DNA from 2 places in the Halomonas sp. ANAO-440 genome. Region 1 is predicted to be linked to the other one. Evidence: predicted binding sites of a transcription regulator. Region 1 holds the regulator's gene; the other holds the start of a gene.
What was found. The regulator LexA, encoded in region 1, represses DNA repair genes until DNA is damaged. The targets are predictions, from matches to a motif close to TACTGTNTANNTANACAGTA.
Positions count from the first base shown of each region.

Region 2: the regulator LexA is predicted to act here: its motif matches at 3,442-3,461, upstream of KZO25_RS13020 (DNA topoisomerase III).

Region 1 covers NZ_JAHXBV010000010.1:42,301-51,408, forward strand. Annotated here, with positions in the region: gene KZO25_RS09255 (ribonuclease J) at 1-374, opposite strand, end outside; gene purU (formyltetrahydrofolate deformylase) at 623-1,477, shown strand; gene KZO25_RS09265 (energy-coupling factor ABC transporter permease) at 1,499-2,170, shown strand; gene dinB (DNA polymerase IV) at 2,258-3,313, opposite strand; gene lexA (transcriptional repressor LexA) at 3,354-3,998, opposite strand; gene KZO25_RS09280 (TetR/AcrR family transcriptional regulator) at 4,193-4,858, shown strand; gene KZO25_RS09285 (L,D-transpeptidase) at 4,860-5,378, shown strand; gene nagZ (beta-N-acetylhexosaminidase) at 5,467-6,480, shown strand; gene KZO25_RS09295 (hypoxanthine-guanine phosphoribosyltransferase) at 6,534-7,112, shown strand; gene KZO25_RS09300 (AMP-binding protein) at 7,447-9,108, opposite strand, start outside.
Region 2 covers NZ_JAHXBV010000017.1:61,148-70,255, reverse strand. Annotated here, with positions in the region: gene KZO25_RS13030 (hypothetical protein) at 1-283, opposite strand, end outside; gene KZO25_RS13025 (ketopantoate reductase family protein) at 521-1,411, opposite strand; gene KZO25_RS13020 (DNA topoisomerase III) at 1,491-3,419, opposite strand; gene KZO25_RS13015 (ABC1 kinase family protein) at 3,586-4,830, shown strand; gene KZO25_RS13010 (SEC-C domain-containing protein) at 4,935-6,752, shown strand; gene KZO25_RS13005 (AmpG family muropeptide MFS transporter) at 6,882-8,249, opposite strand; gene rfaH (transcription/translation regulatory transformer protein RfaH) at 8,416-8,955, shown strand; gene KZO25_RS12995 (peptidylprolyl isomerase) at 8,991-9,108, shown strand, end outside.

The DNA of each region.
Region 1 (9,108 bases):
CAGCTTTCCGGTATGGAATGTGTCAGCGGGAGGTAGCGCAGGGTGAAGGGGCCCGTTTCCAGCGCCTCGCCCGGGTCGATCACCTGAATCGCATCGGTGGCAAGCCCGCGTTCGGTGAACTTCGCGCGGAGCAGGCCAGCCGCCAGTGGGGTGGCATGCACCGGGCACTGCCATTTCGGCCAGAGCCAGGCGGCGGCACCGATATGATCTTCATGGCCGTGAGTGATGATCAGGGCGGAGGGCTCAATGCCCAGGGCCACGGCGGTATCCAGGCTGGGAACCTGAAGCGGGCTGTCGGGGAGGTCCTGGCGGATCATCATGCCGCAATCGACGGCGATCCATTCGCCGTCGTGACCATAGAGCCCCAGGTTCATGCCTATCTCACCACAACCGCCCAGCGGCAAGAAATGAAGTGGTTTTCTACGGCGTGGGCGAATGGTGGCGCTGGATGCAATCATCGGCACATCATGGTCAGGCAATGGAGTCTTCACTATACGGGATCGCCGCGGGCTTCCACAATGTAGACCCCAAGGCGCCGGCTACCATTTCGACGTGTCTCGCGTCCGCGAGTTCGCTACAATGCGCGCTCTCCGATCCACGCTCAGCAAGTCGATGGTTGCCCATGTCCCATTACTACCGTCTGGTTGTTTCCTGCCCTGATCGCCGCGGCATCGTGGCTCGTGTCTCCGGCTTCATTTCCGGCCATGGTGGGTCTATTACCGAGGCGAGTCAGCACTCCGACCTGGCGTCGGGCCGCTTCTTCATGCGCTATGAAATCCTCTCCGATTCCATTGACATGACCGGTGACGAATTGCGCAAAGCCTTTGAGCCGGTGGCGCGCGAGTTCGAGATGGAGTGGGCACTGCGCGATACGCGGCGACGCCAGCGTGTGGTGGTCATGGTCTCCCGGGAATCACACTGCCTGGTGGATCTGCTCTATCGCTGGACCGCGGGGGAAATGGAGGGTGATATTGTCGGTGTGATCTCTAACCATCCGGACATGCGGGGCATGGTCGAGTGGCATGGGCTGCCCTATTTCCATGTGCCTGTGGATGCCGCCGACAAGGCTGCTGCGTTTGCCGAAATAGAGGCCCAGGTGGAGGCACTGGATGCCGACACAGTAGTGTTGGCGCGCTACATGCAGATCCTGCCACCCGGCCTTTGCCGGCGATACGCCGGGCGGGTTATCAATATCCATCACAGCTTCCTGCCATCCTTTGTCGGTGCGCGCCCTTATCACCAGGCCCACGACAGGGGGGTCAAGCTGATCGGTGCCACCTGCCACTATGTGACTGAGGAACTGGATGCGGGCCCCATCATCGAACAGGATATCCATCGGGTCAGTCACTGTCATACTCCCGGGGATCTGGTTCGATTCGGCCGCGATGTGGAGAAAGCCGTTCTGGCACGGGGGCTGCGCTGGCACCTGGAGGATCGAGTGCTCATCCACGGCAACAAGACGGTCGTTTTTGCCTGAGCTTTAACGCTGGAGGCGGACATGTCGTTTTCCGAGCCCATGCTGGCTCCCTGGCTGCTGATCGCCTGCGGCGTGTTGTCCCTGGGTGTCGTCGGCCTTGTCCTGGCACAGAGGCCCTGGGAAACCCTGATCGCAGACAGGGCGCTACAGCACCGCTGGCTGGCGGCAACCGTCGCCGTAGTGCTGCTGTGGCAGCTGCGCGCCCAGGCCGTGGACTGGCTGACCCTGCACCTGATGTTCACGGCGCTGCTGACGCTGATCTTCAAGGCGCCCCTGGCGCTGGTCACCAACCTGCTCGCCAACCTGGCCCTGGTCCTGCTCGGCAAGGCTGCCTGGCCGCTATTGGGTGTCAACGTTCTGATTACCGGTGTGATACCCGTTGGTATCACCGTGCTGGTGTGGCGCCTGGTGGATCGCCGCCTGCCGGACAATCTGATGGTCTTTCTCTTTCTCTGCGGCTTCTTCGGCGCAGCGCTGGCCACGCTCGGCACAGGGCTCACCGGCCTGGGGCTGGTCATGCTGGGCGCGACCGATCCGGAAGCGATCTACCTGGCGCAGGAATACGCGCTCTTTCTACCCCTGCTGATGCCCTCCGAGGCGTTCCTGACCGGCATGCTGCTCAGCATCCTGATGGTCTACCATCCCGGCTGGGTGGCCACTTTCAATGATCATCGCTATATCGACACCAAGTAGGGCAGGGTTTCGCTACCTGACGGCCCTCTGGTGAGAGTGCTGTAGACCGGGGGCATATCTTGTAGGGCAGGTGGCATGGGGTGGGTGCTACAGAGGAAGCGTCAGCTGTCGCCTGGCATCCTCCGGCACCAGCCTTGCCCCGACACCCAGCAGGCGTACCGGCCGCTTCTTGCGCGCCCAGGCCTGTGCCAGCAAGGCGTTGAAGGTTTGGTTGCAGAGCGTGCTGCCGCGCCCCTCCATGGTCGTCAGACTGAAATCGTCGAAGCGCACCTTGACGAACAGCCCCGCCAGCGGCGGGTGGCCATGCCTTGCCAGCCGGGATTCCAACCTGTCGCACAGCGCTGCCAGCTCCCTGTGACAGTCGGGCAAGCCGGGAAGGTCTGTTGCGAAAGTGGTCTCCACGCTGACCGACTTGCGTTCACGCTCCACCCTTACCGGGCGGGTGTCGATACCGCGCGCCAGCTCGAACAAGCGATGACCAAACTTGCCGAACTCGTGGATCAATCGATCCTGGGGCAGGCGTTGCAGATCGTCACAGGTATCGATATCCAGTGATTTCAGCCGCCTGGCGGTAGCCGGACCCACGCCATTCAGCTTGGTCACCGGAAGAGTCTTGATGAAGGTAGCGACCCGGTCCGGGGTAATCACCGTCAGGCCGTCAGGCTTCTCCCAGTCGCTGGCGATCTTTGCCAGGAATTTCGACGGTGCGGCACCCACCGAGACGGTAATGCCCACACGTCGCTGACACTCCTCCTTCAGCCAGCGTGCCATCCAGGTGGCGCTGCCCGAAAAGCGCGTTACCGCGGTGACGTCGAGAAAGGCCTCGTCCAGGGACAGAGGCTCAACCAGCGGCGTCAGCTCATGGAAAATAGCCTGAATCTGGCGCGATGCCTCGCGGTAGCGGTCGAAGTCGCCGTGGAGGAGGGTTAGCTGCGGGCACAGCCGCAAGGCTCGCGCCGTGGGCATGGCGGAGTGGATGCCATAGCGGCGAGCCGGGTAGTTGCATGTGGCAATGACGCCGCGACCTTCGGCGCTGCCGCCGATGGCCAGCGGAATCTCGCGCAGCGCCGGGTTGTCGCGCATTTCCACCGCGGCATAGAAGCAATCGCAGTCGGCATGCAGAATCTTGCGAACGGAATCCATGGGCAACCGTTCGACAGCTAGCCGAGGGTGAGCGAATTCATCAGAGCGCCTGGCCGCTGCCGCCGCGAATCACGCCAACGCCTACGCCCTCTATTTCCAGGGGTTGGTGGCGTAAATCCACCTCGATAGGTGCGAAATCGGCATTTTCGGCCTCGAGGATGACCTGGTGGCCATTGCGATGAAAGCGCTTGACGGTGACTTCATCCTCGAGCCTGGCAACGACGATCTGACCGTCGCGAACGCGATCCGTGCGATGCACAGCCAGCAGGTCGCCCTCGAGGATGCCGGCATCTTTCATGGAGAGGCCGCGGACCTTCAGCAGATAGTCGGCACGGGGAGTGAAGAATTCAGGGGGCAGGGGGCAGTAGCGATCGATGTGCTCCGCGGCAAGGATAGGGCTGCCGGCTGCTACCTCGCCAATGATCGGCAAGCCCTCCACGGCAGGTTCGCCCCCGACCGGCTCGGCGTCCTGCGCCGGCAGGCGAATACCCCGGGACGTACCACGGATGACCCGGATGACGCCCTTGCGCTCCAGGGCCCGCAGGTGCTCCTCGGCCGCGTTGGGGGAACGGAAGCCCAGGGCGCGGGCGATTTCGGCACGGGTCGGCGGGTAGCCGAACTCGTTCATTGTCTTGACAATGAAGTCGTAGACGTTCTGCTGGCGTGAGGTGAGGGGGCGTGACATGCGACCTCCGGGTAGCGGTGCCTTGAGTATTGTTCAAGTATACAGCATGGAAGTCTATCCAGTAAAAAGGCCTGTGGCTAGCGAGTGGTATGGCACGTTTCAAACAGATGCTTGTCAATTAATTTGAGCGAAACGCTGAAATCACGTAGACTTTTGTAATGTTTTAAACACGCGTTTCCAGCGGGATCAAGATAATGGCTCAAACCGACACCGTCACACGCATCCTCGATACTGCCGAAGTCCTGTTCGCAGAACGTGGCTTTGCAGAAACTTCCTTGAGGACCATCACCAGCAAGGCGCGAGTCAACCTGGCCGCTGTGAACTACCATTTCGGCTCGAAGAAATCGCTGATTCAGGCGGTGTTCGCCCGCTATCTGGATCCTTTCACCGTGCGCTTCCACCATGCCCTGGATGAGCTGGAAGCGCAGCATGCCGGTGGCGTCATTCCACTGGAAGTCCTGCTGGAAACCATGGCGCGTACCGTCCTTGAGGTGCCTGGCGAACGCCACAGCCTCAAGGTGTTCATGAAGCTGCTGGGGCTTGCCTATAGCCAGGCCCAGGGGCATCTGCGACGCTACATTCAGGATGAGTACGGCAGCGTGTTCTCGCGTTTCACTGACCTTGTCCGGCTGGCAACACCCGACCTGCCCGATTCCGAGCGTTTCTGGCGCCTGCACTTCGTGCTTGGCACCGTGATCTTCACCCTCTCAGGGCTGGATGCGCTGCGTGATATCGCTGAAAAGGATTATCAGGAACATGTTTCCGTGCGCGACCTCATCCGCCGCTTGCGGCCGGTGGTGGTGGCTGCCATGAACGCACCGCTTCCGCCACCCCCCATGCCGAAGGCCGAGGCGAGCTGATATGCGGACACCGCGCCTGACCGAGCTGCCACCGGCAACGGGCACCTGGCTGGAAGTCGATGTCGCGAATCAGTGTCTGGTCCACTGGCAGGGATCAAGGCCTCAGGCAGAGTGGGCCGTCTCTACCGCCCTGGCTGGAACCGGTCAGCAGGAGGGCAGCGGCTGCACTCCGCTGGGGTGGCACTATGTGCGAGCTGCCATCGGTGATGGGCTGCCCACGGGCACGGTCTTCAGAGGTCGGCGGCCCACCGGGGAGCGATTTTCCCCGGCACTGGCCGAAGCACACCCCCATCGCGACTGGATTCTCACCCGCATCATCTGGCTCTGCGGGCTGGAGCGGGGGTTCAACCGCGGGGGCGAGGTCGACAGCCAGCGGCGCTATATCTACTTTCACGGCACGCCACCCGACCAGCCAATGGGCGTGCCGCGCTCCCATGGATGCATCCGCCTGAGCACGTCGTCGCTGCTGCATCTCTTTTCCCTGGCCCCTCCCGGGACGCCCGTGTGGCTGCATGACTGAAGGCTGAGCATCAAGCCCTTGCGCATGGCTGTCACCTCGACCAACTTTGGTCTAGAATCAGCCTCCTTCTAGCCCAAGGAATCCGATCATGACGCAGACCCTCGGCCCGGTGATGCTGGATCTGGAAGGCACGCAGCTGAGCGACGACGAGCGCAGGCTACTGCTTCGTCCCGAGGTGGGCGGGGTGATTCTCTTTTCTCGCAATATCGAGGATGCCCGCCAGGTTCGCTCCCTCTGTAACACCATACGACAGTTGCGCCCTGAGTTGCTGTTGACCGTCGACCAGGAAGGGGGGCGGGTGCAACGTCTGCGTCAAGGCGTTACCCGGATTCCCTCCATGGGACGGATTGGCCGCGACTATGTTGCAGCACCGGAAGTCACCCTGAGACTGTGCCTCGATACCGGTTGGCTCCTGGGCATGGAGATGGCCGCCTGTGGACTCGACCTCAGTTTTGCACCGGTACTCGATGTCGACGGTGGCATCTCCAGTGTGATCGGGGACCGCAGCTTTTCCAGCGATCCGCTCGCGGTTTCCGCCATGGCCGAAGCCTTCGTCGCCGGCCTGCATGAAGCCGGCATGGCGGCCGTCGGCAAGCATTTCCCCGGCCACGGAGGCGTCGCTGCCGATTCGCATCTGGAACTGCCCGTCGACGACAGGCCCATCGATGTCATCCGCGGCCATGACCTGGTGCCCTTCGCCGACCTGGCCTGTCGGCTCGACGGCGTCATGCCTGCCCATGTCATCTACAGCGCCTTCGATGCCCGTCCCGCCGGCTTCTCCAACAGCTGGCTGGGGCTGCTGCGTGAATCGCTCGGCTTCAAGGGCACGATCTTCTCCGATGACCTCGGCATGGCCGGGGCCGGATATGCCGGCGGCCCCTATGAGCGTGCCCAGGCAGCGCTGGACGCCGGCTGTGACATGGTGCTGGTGTGCAACGACCGCGCTGCCGCCCTGGAGGTGCTTGACGCCTGCCAGGGGCGCACCATACGACCAGCGACCCGGCTACGCTATGGCCGGGCTCGTCCGGAGCCTGAAGCCCTGGAAGCGCTGGGGCGCTGGCGTCGTGTTCACGCCCGCCTCGAAGCCATGGCCCAGGACTGAACGATCACGTCCCGTCCCGATTACCGATTACCCTTCAGCGACATGAGCTCCCAATGCCCAAACTCGATCCCGATTTCCACCAGTCCCTGACCACCATGCGCGATGTCATGGAGAGCGCCGACTGCCTGATCACGCAAGAGGAGGTCGAAGTTGCTCTCGATCGCATGGCGGAGCAGATCACCGCTGATCTGGGCGACAAGCTGCCGGTCTTCTACTGCGTGATGAACGGTGGCTTGATCACCACCGGCCATCTTCTGACTCGCCTGGGCTTTCCGCTGGAAGTCGACTACCTGCATGCCACGCGCTATCGCGGTGGTATCCGTGGTGGCGACCTGTTCTGGCGCGTCTCGCCGGAAGTGCCCATGGCCGACCGTCACGTCGTGATCGTCGACGACATCCTCGATGAAGGCACCACGCTTGCCGCCATCCTCGATTACTGCCACAAGGCCGGCGCCAAGAGCATTTCGACGGCGGTACTGGTCGACAAGCGCCACGACCGCAAGGCCGTGCCCGACCTGCGCGCCGACTACTGCGGCCTGGAAGTCGTTGACCGCTACGTCTTCGGCTTCGGCATGGACTACAAGGGATACTGGCGCAACGCCCCGGGAATCTTCGCACCCAAGGGGCTGTAGGGAAGGGGGTCGTTGATAGAGAGAATCGCTGTTGGAGCGCTCGGTTCGGCGCTCCGGCTCCGCGTCGCGACTGGCGCCGCGAGGCGCCTTGGCGGAGGCTGCCGTGGCATGAAAGAACAGCTGTTGGAGCGCTCGGTTCGGCGCTCCGACTCCGCGTCGCGACTGGCGCCGCCAGGCGCCTCGGCAGTGACCGCCGTGGCATGAAAGAACAGCTGTTGGAGCGCTCGGTTCGGCGCTCCGACTCCGCGTCGCGACTGGCGCCGGCAGGCGCCTTGGCGGAGGCTGCCGACGCTGATAACAATAGCCAGCATCGGCACCAAGAGCGACTATCCGATCACGCCAGCCCCAGCTCGTGGGTGGCCTCTTCGCGCATCTTGAACTTCTGGATTTTGCCGGTGACGGTCATCGGGAACTCATCGACGAACTTCACGTAGCGCGGGACCTTATAGTGGGCGATCTTGCCCTTGCAGAATTCCTTCAGCTCGTCGCCGGTCAGCTGCTGGCCTTCGCTCAACTTGACCCAGGCCATTACTTCCTCGCCGTATTTCTCGTCGGGCACGCCGATGACCTGGACGTCGGAGATAGCCGGGTGGGTGTAGAGGAAGTCCTCGATCTCGCGGGGGTAGATGTTCTCGCCGCCGCGTATGATCATGTCCTTGATGCGCCCGACGATGGCCACATAGCCCTCTTCGTCCATGGTGGCCAGATCGCCGGTGTGCATCCAGCCGGCCGCGTCGATCGACTTGTCGGTGGCTTCCTCGTTCTCCCAATAGCCCAGCATCACGCTATAGCCGCGGGTGCAGAGCTCACCGGTCTCACCGCGAGGTACCACGGCGCCGGTTTCGGGACTGACAAGCTTGACCTCAAGATGCGGGTGGATAGTGCCCACGGTGGTCACGCGCTTATCCAGCGGCGCATCGGTCTGGGTCTGGAAGCTGACCGGGCTGGTCTCGGTCATGCCATAGCAGATGGTGACGTCTTCCATGTTCATCTTGTCGATGACCTGGCGCATCACCTCAATGGGACAGATGGACCCGGCCATGATCCCGGTGCGCAGCGTCGAGAGGTCGTACTGAGCAAAGTTGGCGTGCTCCAACTCGGCGATGAACATGGTGGGCACGCCGTAGAGTGCCGTGGCCTTCTCCTCGGAAACCGCCTTCAGCGTCGCCTCGGGGTCGAAGCCGTCACCCGGGTAGATCATGGTGGCACCATGGGTCACGCAGCCCAGGTTGCCCATCACCATGCCGAAACAGTGGTAAAGCGGCACCGGGATCACCAGGCGGTCCTTCTCGGTAAAGCCCATGGTGCGAGCAACAAAGAAACCGTTATTGAGGATGTTGTGGTGGGAGAGGGTGGCGCCCTTCGGAGCCCCGGTGGTGCCGGAGGTATATTGGATATTGATCGGGTCGTCGAACTGCAGGGTGCCTTGTACTTCCGCCAGGCGCTCGGCGGAGACCTGGTCGGCATGACCAAGCATGCCCTGCCAGGTGAGCATGCCGGGCAGGGCGAGGTCCGCGTCGAGGCAGACGACCCGCTTGAGCTCCGGAAGGCTGGCGCAACTGAAGGTGTCAGGTGCGGCGTCTCGTATCTCAGGCGCCAGCTCAGCCAGCGTTGCCACGTAGTCGGAAGACTTGAATTTCCCCTGCAGTACCAGCGTCGACGCGCCCGACTGCTTGAGGGCATATTCCAGCTCGTGGGTACGATAGCTGGGGTTGATGTTGACCAGCACCGCGCCGATCTTGGCGGTGGCGAACTGAGTGATGGTCCACTCGGCGCAGTTGGGTGACCAGATGCCCACACGGTCGCCTTTTACCACGCCCAATGCCAGCAGGGCACGGGCCGCCTCATCCACCGCTTGCTGTAGCTCCGTCCAGGTATAGCGCAGGCCCTGGTGCAGGCTGAGCAGGGCGTCGCCATCGGGGAAGCGTGCCACTGTCTCGTCAAAACAGTCGCCGATGGTCTGTCCCTTCAGCGGAGTATCGCTGATACCGCTGAC
Region 2 (9,108 bases), on a different contig from region 1:
CACCCTCCCATTCGGTGAAGCCGGACTTGGCATACAGCCCCAACTGTCCGAGGCGAACGCCGGCCACCAGACTGCCCCCCAAGCTGGTTGTATTGAGGATCATTGGCTGATCGCCGAGGTGTGTCGGTACTTCATCGCTCTCGCGGTAGCTGAATTCGGCACCTAGGTCGAGACGCGGCATGTTCAGCGGTGAGAAACCGGCGGTAAGGCGGAAACCGGAGGTGTAGCCATCCGGCGTTTCCAGGCCCCGCCCTTCCAGTACCACTCCATTGTCGAGATACATGAGCTCGCTGGATTTACCGGCATAGGAAGGCGCTCCGTCAGCCGATACGAGCGGTGACGCAAGGAAAAGCAGTTTGGCTAACAGCGCGACGGCTAGTGTTAAACCCGATTTCATGATCCCTGGCCTTGGCAGGCGGCCTCTACTCTTGCTTTGCTAGGACCCTGCTCAAATAGTGATATCCCTAACAGGCTAGCAGGCCTTGCTTCGTTGTGCCACGCAGGCGATCAACGATCGCTATCAGGGCTTGGCTAGAGCGGCTTCGAGCGCTATGAGGCAGGGCGCCGCTATATCGTGGCGGTTGGCCGCAGCCAGTAGCGGCCCGAGAATGGCCTCTCGTTCTGTGGGACGCCCGGCGAGGACGTCCTGCAGCATGGAAGCGCGGTTATTGGCGGTGCCCGCCACCACCTGCCAGACCAGCTCATTCCAACCCGCCTCCGGGGCCGGGATCTCCTCGGCTGCCATGATGGCGGCGACCTCTTCGATCACCTGATTCACCATCGACCGAAATGGGCGGTCCCGCAGCTGGCCGTTACGAATGCGATAGCGGGCGGTCAGCGGGTTGATGGCGGCATTGATTGCCAGCTTGTGCCAGAGCCGAACGCGGATGTCGTCGACCGCGCTGGCCTGAAGGCCCGTGTCGGTGAGGGTCGCGGCTAGCGCCCGGCAAAGCTCGGGGTAACGGTTATCGAGATCGCCGATATAGGTAAGGCCATGCCCCGCATGTACCACCCGGGTATCGCTTGCGAGCCAGGCGCCCTCGGTGGTGGAGGCACAGAGTACCGGCCCGGTGTGACGCAGGCTCAGGCTGGGTTGAACCTGATAGCCGTTCTGCCACAGCACCAGCGGGGTCGCCGGTGGCAGCTGGGCGGCCACGCTGGCATAGGCGGCCTCGGTGGCGTAGGCCTTGGTCGTCAGGTGCAGGAAGGCGGGCGCCAGTGGCGGTAGCCGGCGGCTGTCGGCCATGGTCAGGCGGTGTATTCGGTGCCCGCCCTCCGGGGTGAGCAGGGCCTGCTCCGGGGGGAGTGGCCTGCGTCCGGCCAGCACCACCGGTTGGCTGCCGGCGAGGTGGAGTGCGAGCAGCCGGCCCAGCGCCCCGGGTCCCACGATCAGGTGTGAAGCGGTCGACATAAGTTGCCATTTCCTCCACGCGTTCGACTCAGGAGATTACCATGGTCCTGGCATAGGAAACGCCCTCGAGACCTGGCATTCAACGGGTGTGTCGCTTGCGAGGTGACGCGGTGCCGTTCCTGCTGCGGCGGGGCTTGCCGCTGCCCTTGCCCCGGCGCGATGCTGCTGCCGGCCCTGTCTCGCCCTTGGCCTCGGCCATGGCGCTGCGCAGCCGTCCGGCATCGGCGCTGGCCAGCAGCGCTTGCAGGTCGGCGATCAGCGAGGCCATGAAGGGGGCGGGGTCGGCGTCCTGCTCGGCGATGGCGCCCAGCCGCTGTTCCCACAGCGCGGTGCGCTCGGGGCGGGAGGCTGCCTCGGGTAGCGAAGCGATCAGGCCGCTGCCCAGCCGCGTGGCGCGCAGTGCCTTGTTGCAACGGACCAGATAGCCCCGTTCCAGCAGCGTCTCGATGATGCCGGCACGTGTCGCCTCGGTGCCGAGGCCGTCGTGCTCGCGCAGCGTGCGGCGAACGGCCGGGTCGTCGACGTAGCGGGCGATATTCATCATCGCCTTGATCAGGCTGGCATCGGTGAAGGGCTCCGGGGGGCGGGTCTCGCGATCCTCGACGGCACAGTCCGTTACCCGACAGGCTTCTCCTTCGCTGAGCGGCGGCAGCGGCGGCGCCTCATCGCGGGTAGTAAACAGCGGCTTCCAGCCGGGCTGCAGCAGCACCTGCCCGCTGGCCCGAAAGCGCTCGTCGAGAATCACGAACTCGGCCTTTACCTCGCGGGTCTCCAGGGCAGGGTAGAACTGTGCGAGGACATTGCGGGCTATCAACCGGAAGACATCGGCCTCGGCCTTCTCCAGCCGCCCCAGGTCCGCCGGCTTGCCGGTGGGTGACAGGGCGTGGTGGGCACCCACCTTCTTGTCGTTCCAGGCCTTGGAGCGCAGCGTGAAGTCTGCTCCGGCAAACCACTGCTGCAGCGTGGCGTCACTGTGACAGGCGCTCTCCAGGGTGCGGCGTGCCTGCGCAAGATGATCCTCGGGCAGATAGCGACAGTCGGAGCGCGGGTAGGTGATCAGCTTGTGGCGCTCATAGAGTCGCTGGCAGATATCCAGCACCCCCTTGGCCGAGAGCCCGAAGCGGCGGGCGGCGTCCACCTGCAGCGCCGAGAGCGAATAGGGCAGCGGGGCGGCCTGGCGCTTCTGGCGAGCGTCGAGGGAGGCCAGGTGGCCCTCGGCACCGGGCAGGCGAGCGGCCAGGGCCTCGGCGGGGGGGCGTTCGAGCAGCCGCCCCTGCTCGTCCAGTCGATGCGTCTCGGCAGGCTGCCACCAGGCGCGTAGCTGCCCACCGGAGACGGCGATATCGACCCACAGCACATGGAAGGGGTAGGGGACGAAGTCGCGGATTTCCGCGTCGCGGCGGACCACCAGCCCCAGTACAGGCGTCTGAACGCGGCCGACGGAGAGCACCCCATCGTGGCCGGCCTGTCGTCCGGTCAAGGTCCAGGCCCGCGTGAGGTTGATACCGTAGAGCCAGTCGGCCCGGGCCCGGGACTCGGCGGCTCGATACAGCGCGTGATAGCGGCTGTTGTCCTCCAGGCGGGTCAGGGCGCGCGCTACCGCCGGACGGTTGAGGTCGCTGACCAGCAGGCGCGATACCGGGCCCTTCCAGCCCAGGTGCTCGATGACTTCCTGTACCAGCAACTGCCCCTCCCGGTCGGGATCGCCCGCATGCACCACCTCGCGCGCGCTCTTCAGTAGTCGACGGATCGCCGCCAGCTGTCCCCGGGCCTTGGGGCGGGGGGCGAGCTTCCAGCGCTCGGGAAGGATCGGCAGGTGGTCGAGCCGCCATTGCTTGTAGGCGGGGTCGTAGGCGTCGGGCGGCGCCTGCTCCAGCAGGTGCCCAAGACACCAGGTGACTACGGTGTCGCCGGCGTGCAGGGCGCCCTCTTCACGACGTGTGCTGCCCGGCAGGGCGTCGGCGATGGCCCGGGCGAGGCTGGGTTTTTCGGCAATGATCAGTCGCATGTCGGCGCCACAGGAATTCAAGGTATGGATATTCTTACAGTAATGGAGGTTGTCCGCCAGATCTCGACCCGATTTATCGTTGTACAATTCCTGTATCATTGATCCGGCGCTTCGAGCTTAACGTTTCGAGGCAACCTTTTCGAGACAGCAAAAGGAGAGTGGCGATATGCGCGAACGCGGAAGAACACGACGTCTGCTGGGGCTTGGTGCCCGCACGGGTGGCGCCGTGATTCGCACGCGTCTCGGCGGCCAGGCCGACTGGCGCGCGCTGGGCGAAGCGCTGTTCGAGGGACTCTCCGAGCTGAAGGGGCCGGCGATGAAGCTGGCGCAGATCATGGCACAGTGGGACGATCTGCTGCCGCCGGATCTTGTCGACGAACTGGCGCGTTTGCAGCGTCAAGCCGAGCCCATGCCCTGGGAGGGCATCCGGCGCACCCTGGTCGAGCAGTACGGCGATCCGGATACGCTCTTTCGCGAGATCGAGCAGCGCCCCTTCGCCAGCGCGTCCATGGGTCAGGTACACCGGGCAGTCACCCATGACGGTGAAACGTTGGTGCTCAAGGTGCAGTACCCGGGGCTGCCCGAGATCCTTGAGGGCGATCTGGCGCAGGTGCGGCGCATGATGCGGCTAGGACGCTGGCTCAAGGTCCCCCAGGCACGGCTCGATGCGCTGTTCGAAGAGCTGGCCGCCGGCCTGCGCAATGAGCTGGACTATCAGGCCGAGGCACGTGCCCTGGCGCGCTACCGGGAACGCTATGCGCATCTCGACGGCCTGGTGATTCCCGAGCCGCTCCCCGAGCTTTCCGGTCCCCGGGTGTTGGCCATGCGCCACGTGGCAGGCACGCCCCTGCGTGAACTGGAGGCGGGAGACGATGCCACTCGCCAGCGAATCGCCACGACGCTGGCTGACTGGGTCACCGAAGAGCTGTTCACCCACCGCGAGCTGCATGCCGACCCCCATGCCGGCAACTTCGCTGCCGATGAGCAGGGGCGACTGGTGATCTATGACCTGGGGGCGGTGATACCGGTCTCCGATGCTCATCTCAAGGCGATGATGGCGCTGCTCGATGCTGCCCTGGCCAACGACCCCATGGCCATGGACGATGCCCTGCGACAGCTTGGCGGACGTCAGGGGCAGGGAGCGCCCCTGGCGCTGTATCGCGAGGCTGCCGAGGCGGTGGCGCCGCTGTTCGAGCCGGGCGAGCAGGATTTCGCCGACGTGCGGATGCATCGCCAGTTACGGGATCTCAGCCCCAAGGTGTGGGCGGCCATGGACAGGCTTCAGCCCCCGGCAGACATCCTGCTCCTGTCACGCACCCTGAACGGCCACTACTGGAATCTCGTGCGTCTCGGTGCAAGGCTGGACATGGATGCTCGTACCCGGCCATTACTGGAGTGGGCGCGGGGCTGAAGAGAATGGCCCAATGGCTTCCTGCCAGGGCCTGGGTTCGCAACCCACATGAAGCGGCGCTTCCCTGTTAGAATATGCGGCTTTCGGGATTGGCGGAGACGGCGATGCTGGCAGTATGGGTGGAACAGCTTCTGGGCTTTGCCTCGGGGGCGCTGGCGGCGATCCGTGATGACGAGCAGTATCCTGCGTTCATGGCCTGGGCGAGAGAAGAGGGCGCCGTCCTGATGGGTGGCGACCTGGCCATGGCCCAGGCATTGGCTCCCGAGCTGTGGTGCCAGACCCCGCTCGAACGTGCCGGCTTTGCCTGCGAGCCCCTGGCGCGCCCGGGGCGCAATGAGCCCTGCTGGTGTGATTCAGGGCGCAAGACCAAGCACTGCTGCGGTGCGGTGGCGATGCCTGCCGACGTCCCCGATCATCTGATGTGGATGCTGTCGCTGCGAGACTGGAAGGGGCCGACCCTGAAGGCAGCCCTGGCAAGCGGGCGCGCACCGGCCCAGGCACTGCTCGAAGCCGGCCTTATCGCCGCAGAGACCGGTCAGCGGGGGCGTGCCCAGCAGATCCTGGAGTCACTGTTTCATCGCGGCGACTGGTCGCGGCTACCGGTACAGGCCGAGCCGGCCTTCGAGCTTCTGATTGACCTCTACCAGGAGCGCGGATTCAACCGCAAGCGCGCCGAGCTGCTCGATGAGGTGCTGGACCGCGGTCCGCTGTTTCTGCGCGGCGTGGCGTTGGAGCGTCTCTGCCTGATGCACCTGGACAGCGATGACCTGGACAGCGCCCGGGAGGCCTTCGTGCGCGCCCAGCAGGCGCTTCCCGACTCGCCTACCCTGGCTTATATCGAAGCCATGCTGCTGCTCCACGAAGGCCATGAGCAGGAGGCCGCGGAGCGTGCGCGCTTCTGGTTCCGTCGACTGGAGCGCCAGGGCGAGCTTGAGCCCGACCAGATGCAGTTCCTGGCCGACCTGGCCGAAAACCCCGGCGCCACCCTGGCCGATCAGTTGCTCAACGCCGAGGAGGACCTGGCGGAGCCGCTGGCCGCGCTGCAGGCCCTGCTGGCCGAGCTGCCGCCGGCCCCGGGGCTGGATATCCGTCATGGCGATGAAGGCGGGCTGGAATACCACAGCAGCGCCCGGGAAGACACGCTCTTTGCCGCCTGGCAGGTGCATTTCGAGGTGGCAGTCGATGAGGAGAGTGCCTTGGGCTTCGAGGGGGAGCCCTGGGTTGAAGCCGGTACCTGGCTGCGCCAGCTCTGCGCCCATCCAGAATGGCTTGATTCACCCCGCGTCGTCCAGGCGCTGGCACTGGCGTTGACCAGCCGTTTCGGCAGCTTGCCGTGGATGTCACCGAGTCTGTTCGAACCGCTTGCCGACCGCCTGGAGCGTTGGCTCGAACGCATCCGCGGCGAGGGTGACGGCCCCTTCCTGTGGGACAATGCCGACAACGCGGTGCTGCTGCGTACCGGCCTGGCGCTGGTAGTGGGTATGGAGCGCGGTGCCAGGGAGCGTTCTCGCCGACTGGCCGAGCGGCTGTTGACGCTGGATGACCAGGACAGCCTGGGGCTGCAGGAACTGGTCCTCGACCAGTTGCTGCGAGAAGGACGCGACCAGGAGGCGCTGGCGTTGACCGAAACGCGGCGTGAGGAGGAGCCGGTACTGGGCATGCTGATGGGGCGGGCGCTGGCTCTCTATCGCCTATCGCATGAGGAGGAAGCCGAGGCGATGCTGCAAGAGGTGACCAGTCACAACGCGCATGCCCTGGCCATGCTCTGCGCCGACAACCCTCGCCCCGTGCGTACCGGTCAGGATAGCGTGGCCGAACCGGGAACCCGAGCCGAAGCCTGGCAGTACCGCACCCTGATGCGCGACCAGTGGCGCGCTACCCCCGGCGCCCTGGCCTGGCTGCAGGCCAACCTGTCACGCTGATTTACGTGGCCTGCTTGAGCAGGCCGCTCTTCCACTCTTCGCTCCTGCCCCCCTCGCCTCAAGACTGGCATTGTCTCAAAGACTATCGTTGCCCAAGCGGGCCAGGCTGTGTTGCCTGGTCGCTCGATGTCAGGTTGCCGGGGCCGAGGGGCGCGGTACCAGCTCCGGGTCGCGGCTGATCCAGATCGCCAGTGCGATGGCCGGCAAGCCCAGGGCCGTGGCGATGACGAAGAAGGTGGCGTATCCCTCCGCCGCTACTACGAGACCGCCAAAACCGCTCAGGAACTTGCCTGGCAGTGTCATCAGCGAAGAGAACAGTGCGTACTGGGTCGCCGTGTAGGCCCGGGATGTCAGGCTTGAAAGGAAGGCGATGAAGACCGCACTGGCCAGGCCGTTGGCGAGGTTGTCACCGACGATGGCCATGACCAGCATTGGCAGGCTCTGGCCGGCCAGAGCCAGGGCGGCGAAAAGCAGATTGGTCAGCGTGGCCGCTGCCGCGCCCAGCACCAGTATCGGCCCGATGCCGTAGCGGGCTACCAGCAGGCCGCCCAGGATACCGCCGCTGATGCTCATGGCGATGCCGAAGACGTTGGTCACATTGGCTATGGTGGCCAGCGAGAAGCCCAGGTCGATATAGAGCGGATTGGCCATGGAGGCCATGGCCAGGTCGCTGATTCGGAATACCGCGATGAACACCAGTAGCCAGAGCGCCTTGAGCCGGTGACGCGAGAGAAAGTCGGTGAAGGGGCAGACCACGGCGCCGATCAACCAGGCTCCCAGGCGACGCAGATGGCGCGGCTGGCCGCGGCTGGCGCGAATGAAGGCACGTACCCGAGGTTCATGGATCAGTTGCGTCGTCAGTGAAAGGCGCTCCGGCTCCGGGCGCACCAGTACCGTGATCACACCGATACCCACCAGAGCAGCCATGGTCAGGTAGGCGGCCTCCCAGGAGATCCAAGACGCCACGTAGAGGGCGCCGGCGCCGGCGGCCAGCAGGCCGCCGCGATAGCCGATGATATAGGTCGACGCCATGGCCGCCTGGATATCGTCCGGGGCGGACTCGATGCGAAAGGCATCGATGGCGATATCCTGGGTGGCCGAGCCGAAGGCCACCAGCAGGGCGAAGGCGGCCACCAGCATCAGGTTCTGGTTGGGGTCAAGGCTGGCGAGTCCGATGAGGCCGGCGGCGATCATGGCCTGGGCCAGAAGCATCCAGCCACGTCGTTGGCCGAATCGGCGGGTCAGCACGGGCAGGGCCAGGCGGTCGACAATGGGCGCCCAGAAGAACTTGATGGAGTAGAGAATTCCGATCCAGGAGAAGAAGCCGATGGCGGCGACTTCCACCCCGTCGCTGCGCAGCCAAGCGGAAAGCGTCGAGAAAACCAGCAGGAAAGGGAGTCCGGCGGAGAAACCCAGGAAGAGCATGGTGATGACCGGCGCACGCAGATAGATGGCCAGGGCGGAACGCCAGCTGCGACGGGCGATAGGGATGGACATGCGGTATGCCGCTCCTTGTGGCTCGGCAGCCCCGGGGGCCGCCCGAAAACGCTTAACAATGTTAGAATGACCACCGCTCGGCGGGGTGAGCGGCATGCAGTGGCTGTCCGATTGTTGCAGAGCCCCGACAGCGTTACCAGCAGGATATCTCGATCAGGAGCCCTTCATGAGTGATTCCACATGCCCACCGGCCGACGCCGAGGATGACCTGCCGCGCTGGTATGTCATCCAGTGCAAGGGAGGGGAGTCCTTTCGTGCCGCCGAGCATCTGGGGAACCAGGGCTATGACCTCTTTCACCCAGTGCTGGAGGTGCAGAAGAAGCGGGGGGGGAAGCTGGTCTGGTTGAATGAACCACTGTTTCCCCACTATCTATTCATTCGCCTTGATCGCGTTGCCAGCAACTGGCGTCCGATTCGTTCCACCCGCGGCGTACTTAAGATCGTTACATTCGGCGATAAGCCATTGCCGGTAGAAGATGCCCTGGTCGACACGCTGCGCGAGAAGGGGATCGGGGATCTGAATGCCACCGCCAACGTCTATTTTCGCGCCGGCGAGATCGTCGAGATCACCGAGGGCCCCTTCAAGGACCTCCAGGCGGTCTTTTCCAGCCACAAAGGCGAGGAGCGTGCCATCGTCCTGCTCAATCTGCTGAACCGCCAGCAGCGACTGGTACTGCCCGTGGCTCAGCTGCGCCCCCAGGACTGAGTCAGGAAACGCCCAGATAAATGAAGGAGAAAGCCATGACAATCGCCCCGCAACGTGTCGTTACGCTGCACTATGTGCTGAGTGACGAGCAGGGCGCTGTGCTCGATGACTCGCGGGCCAGAGCGGTACCGCTCGAGTACCTGCATGGCCATG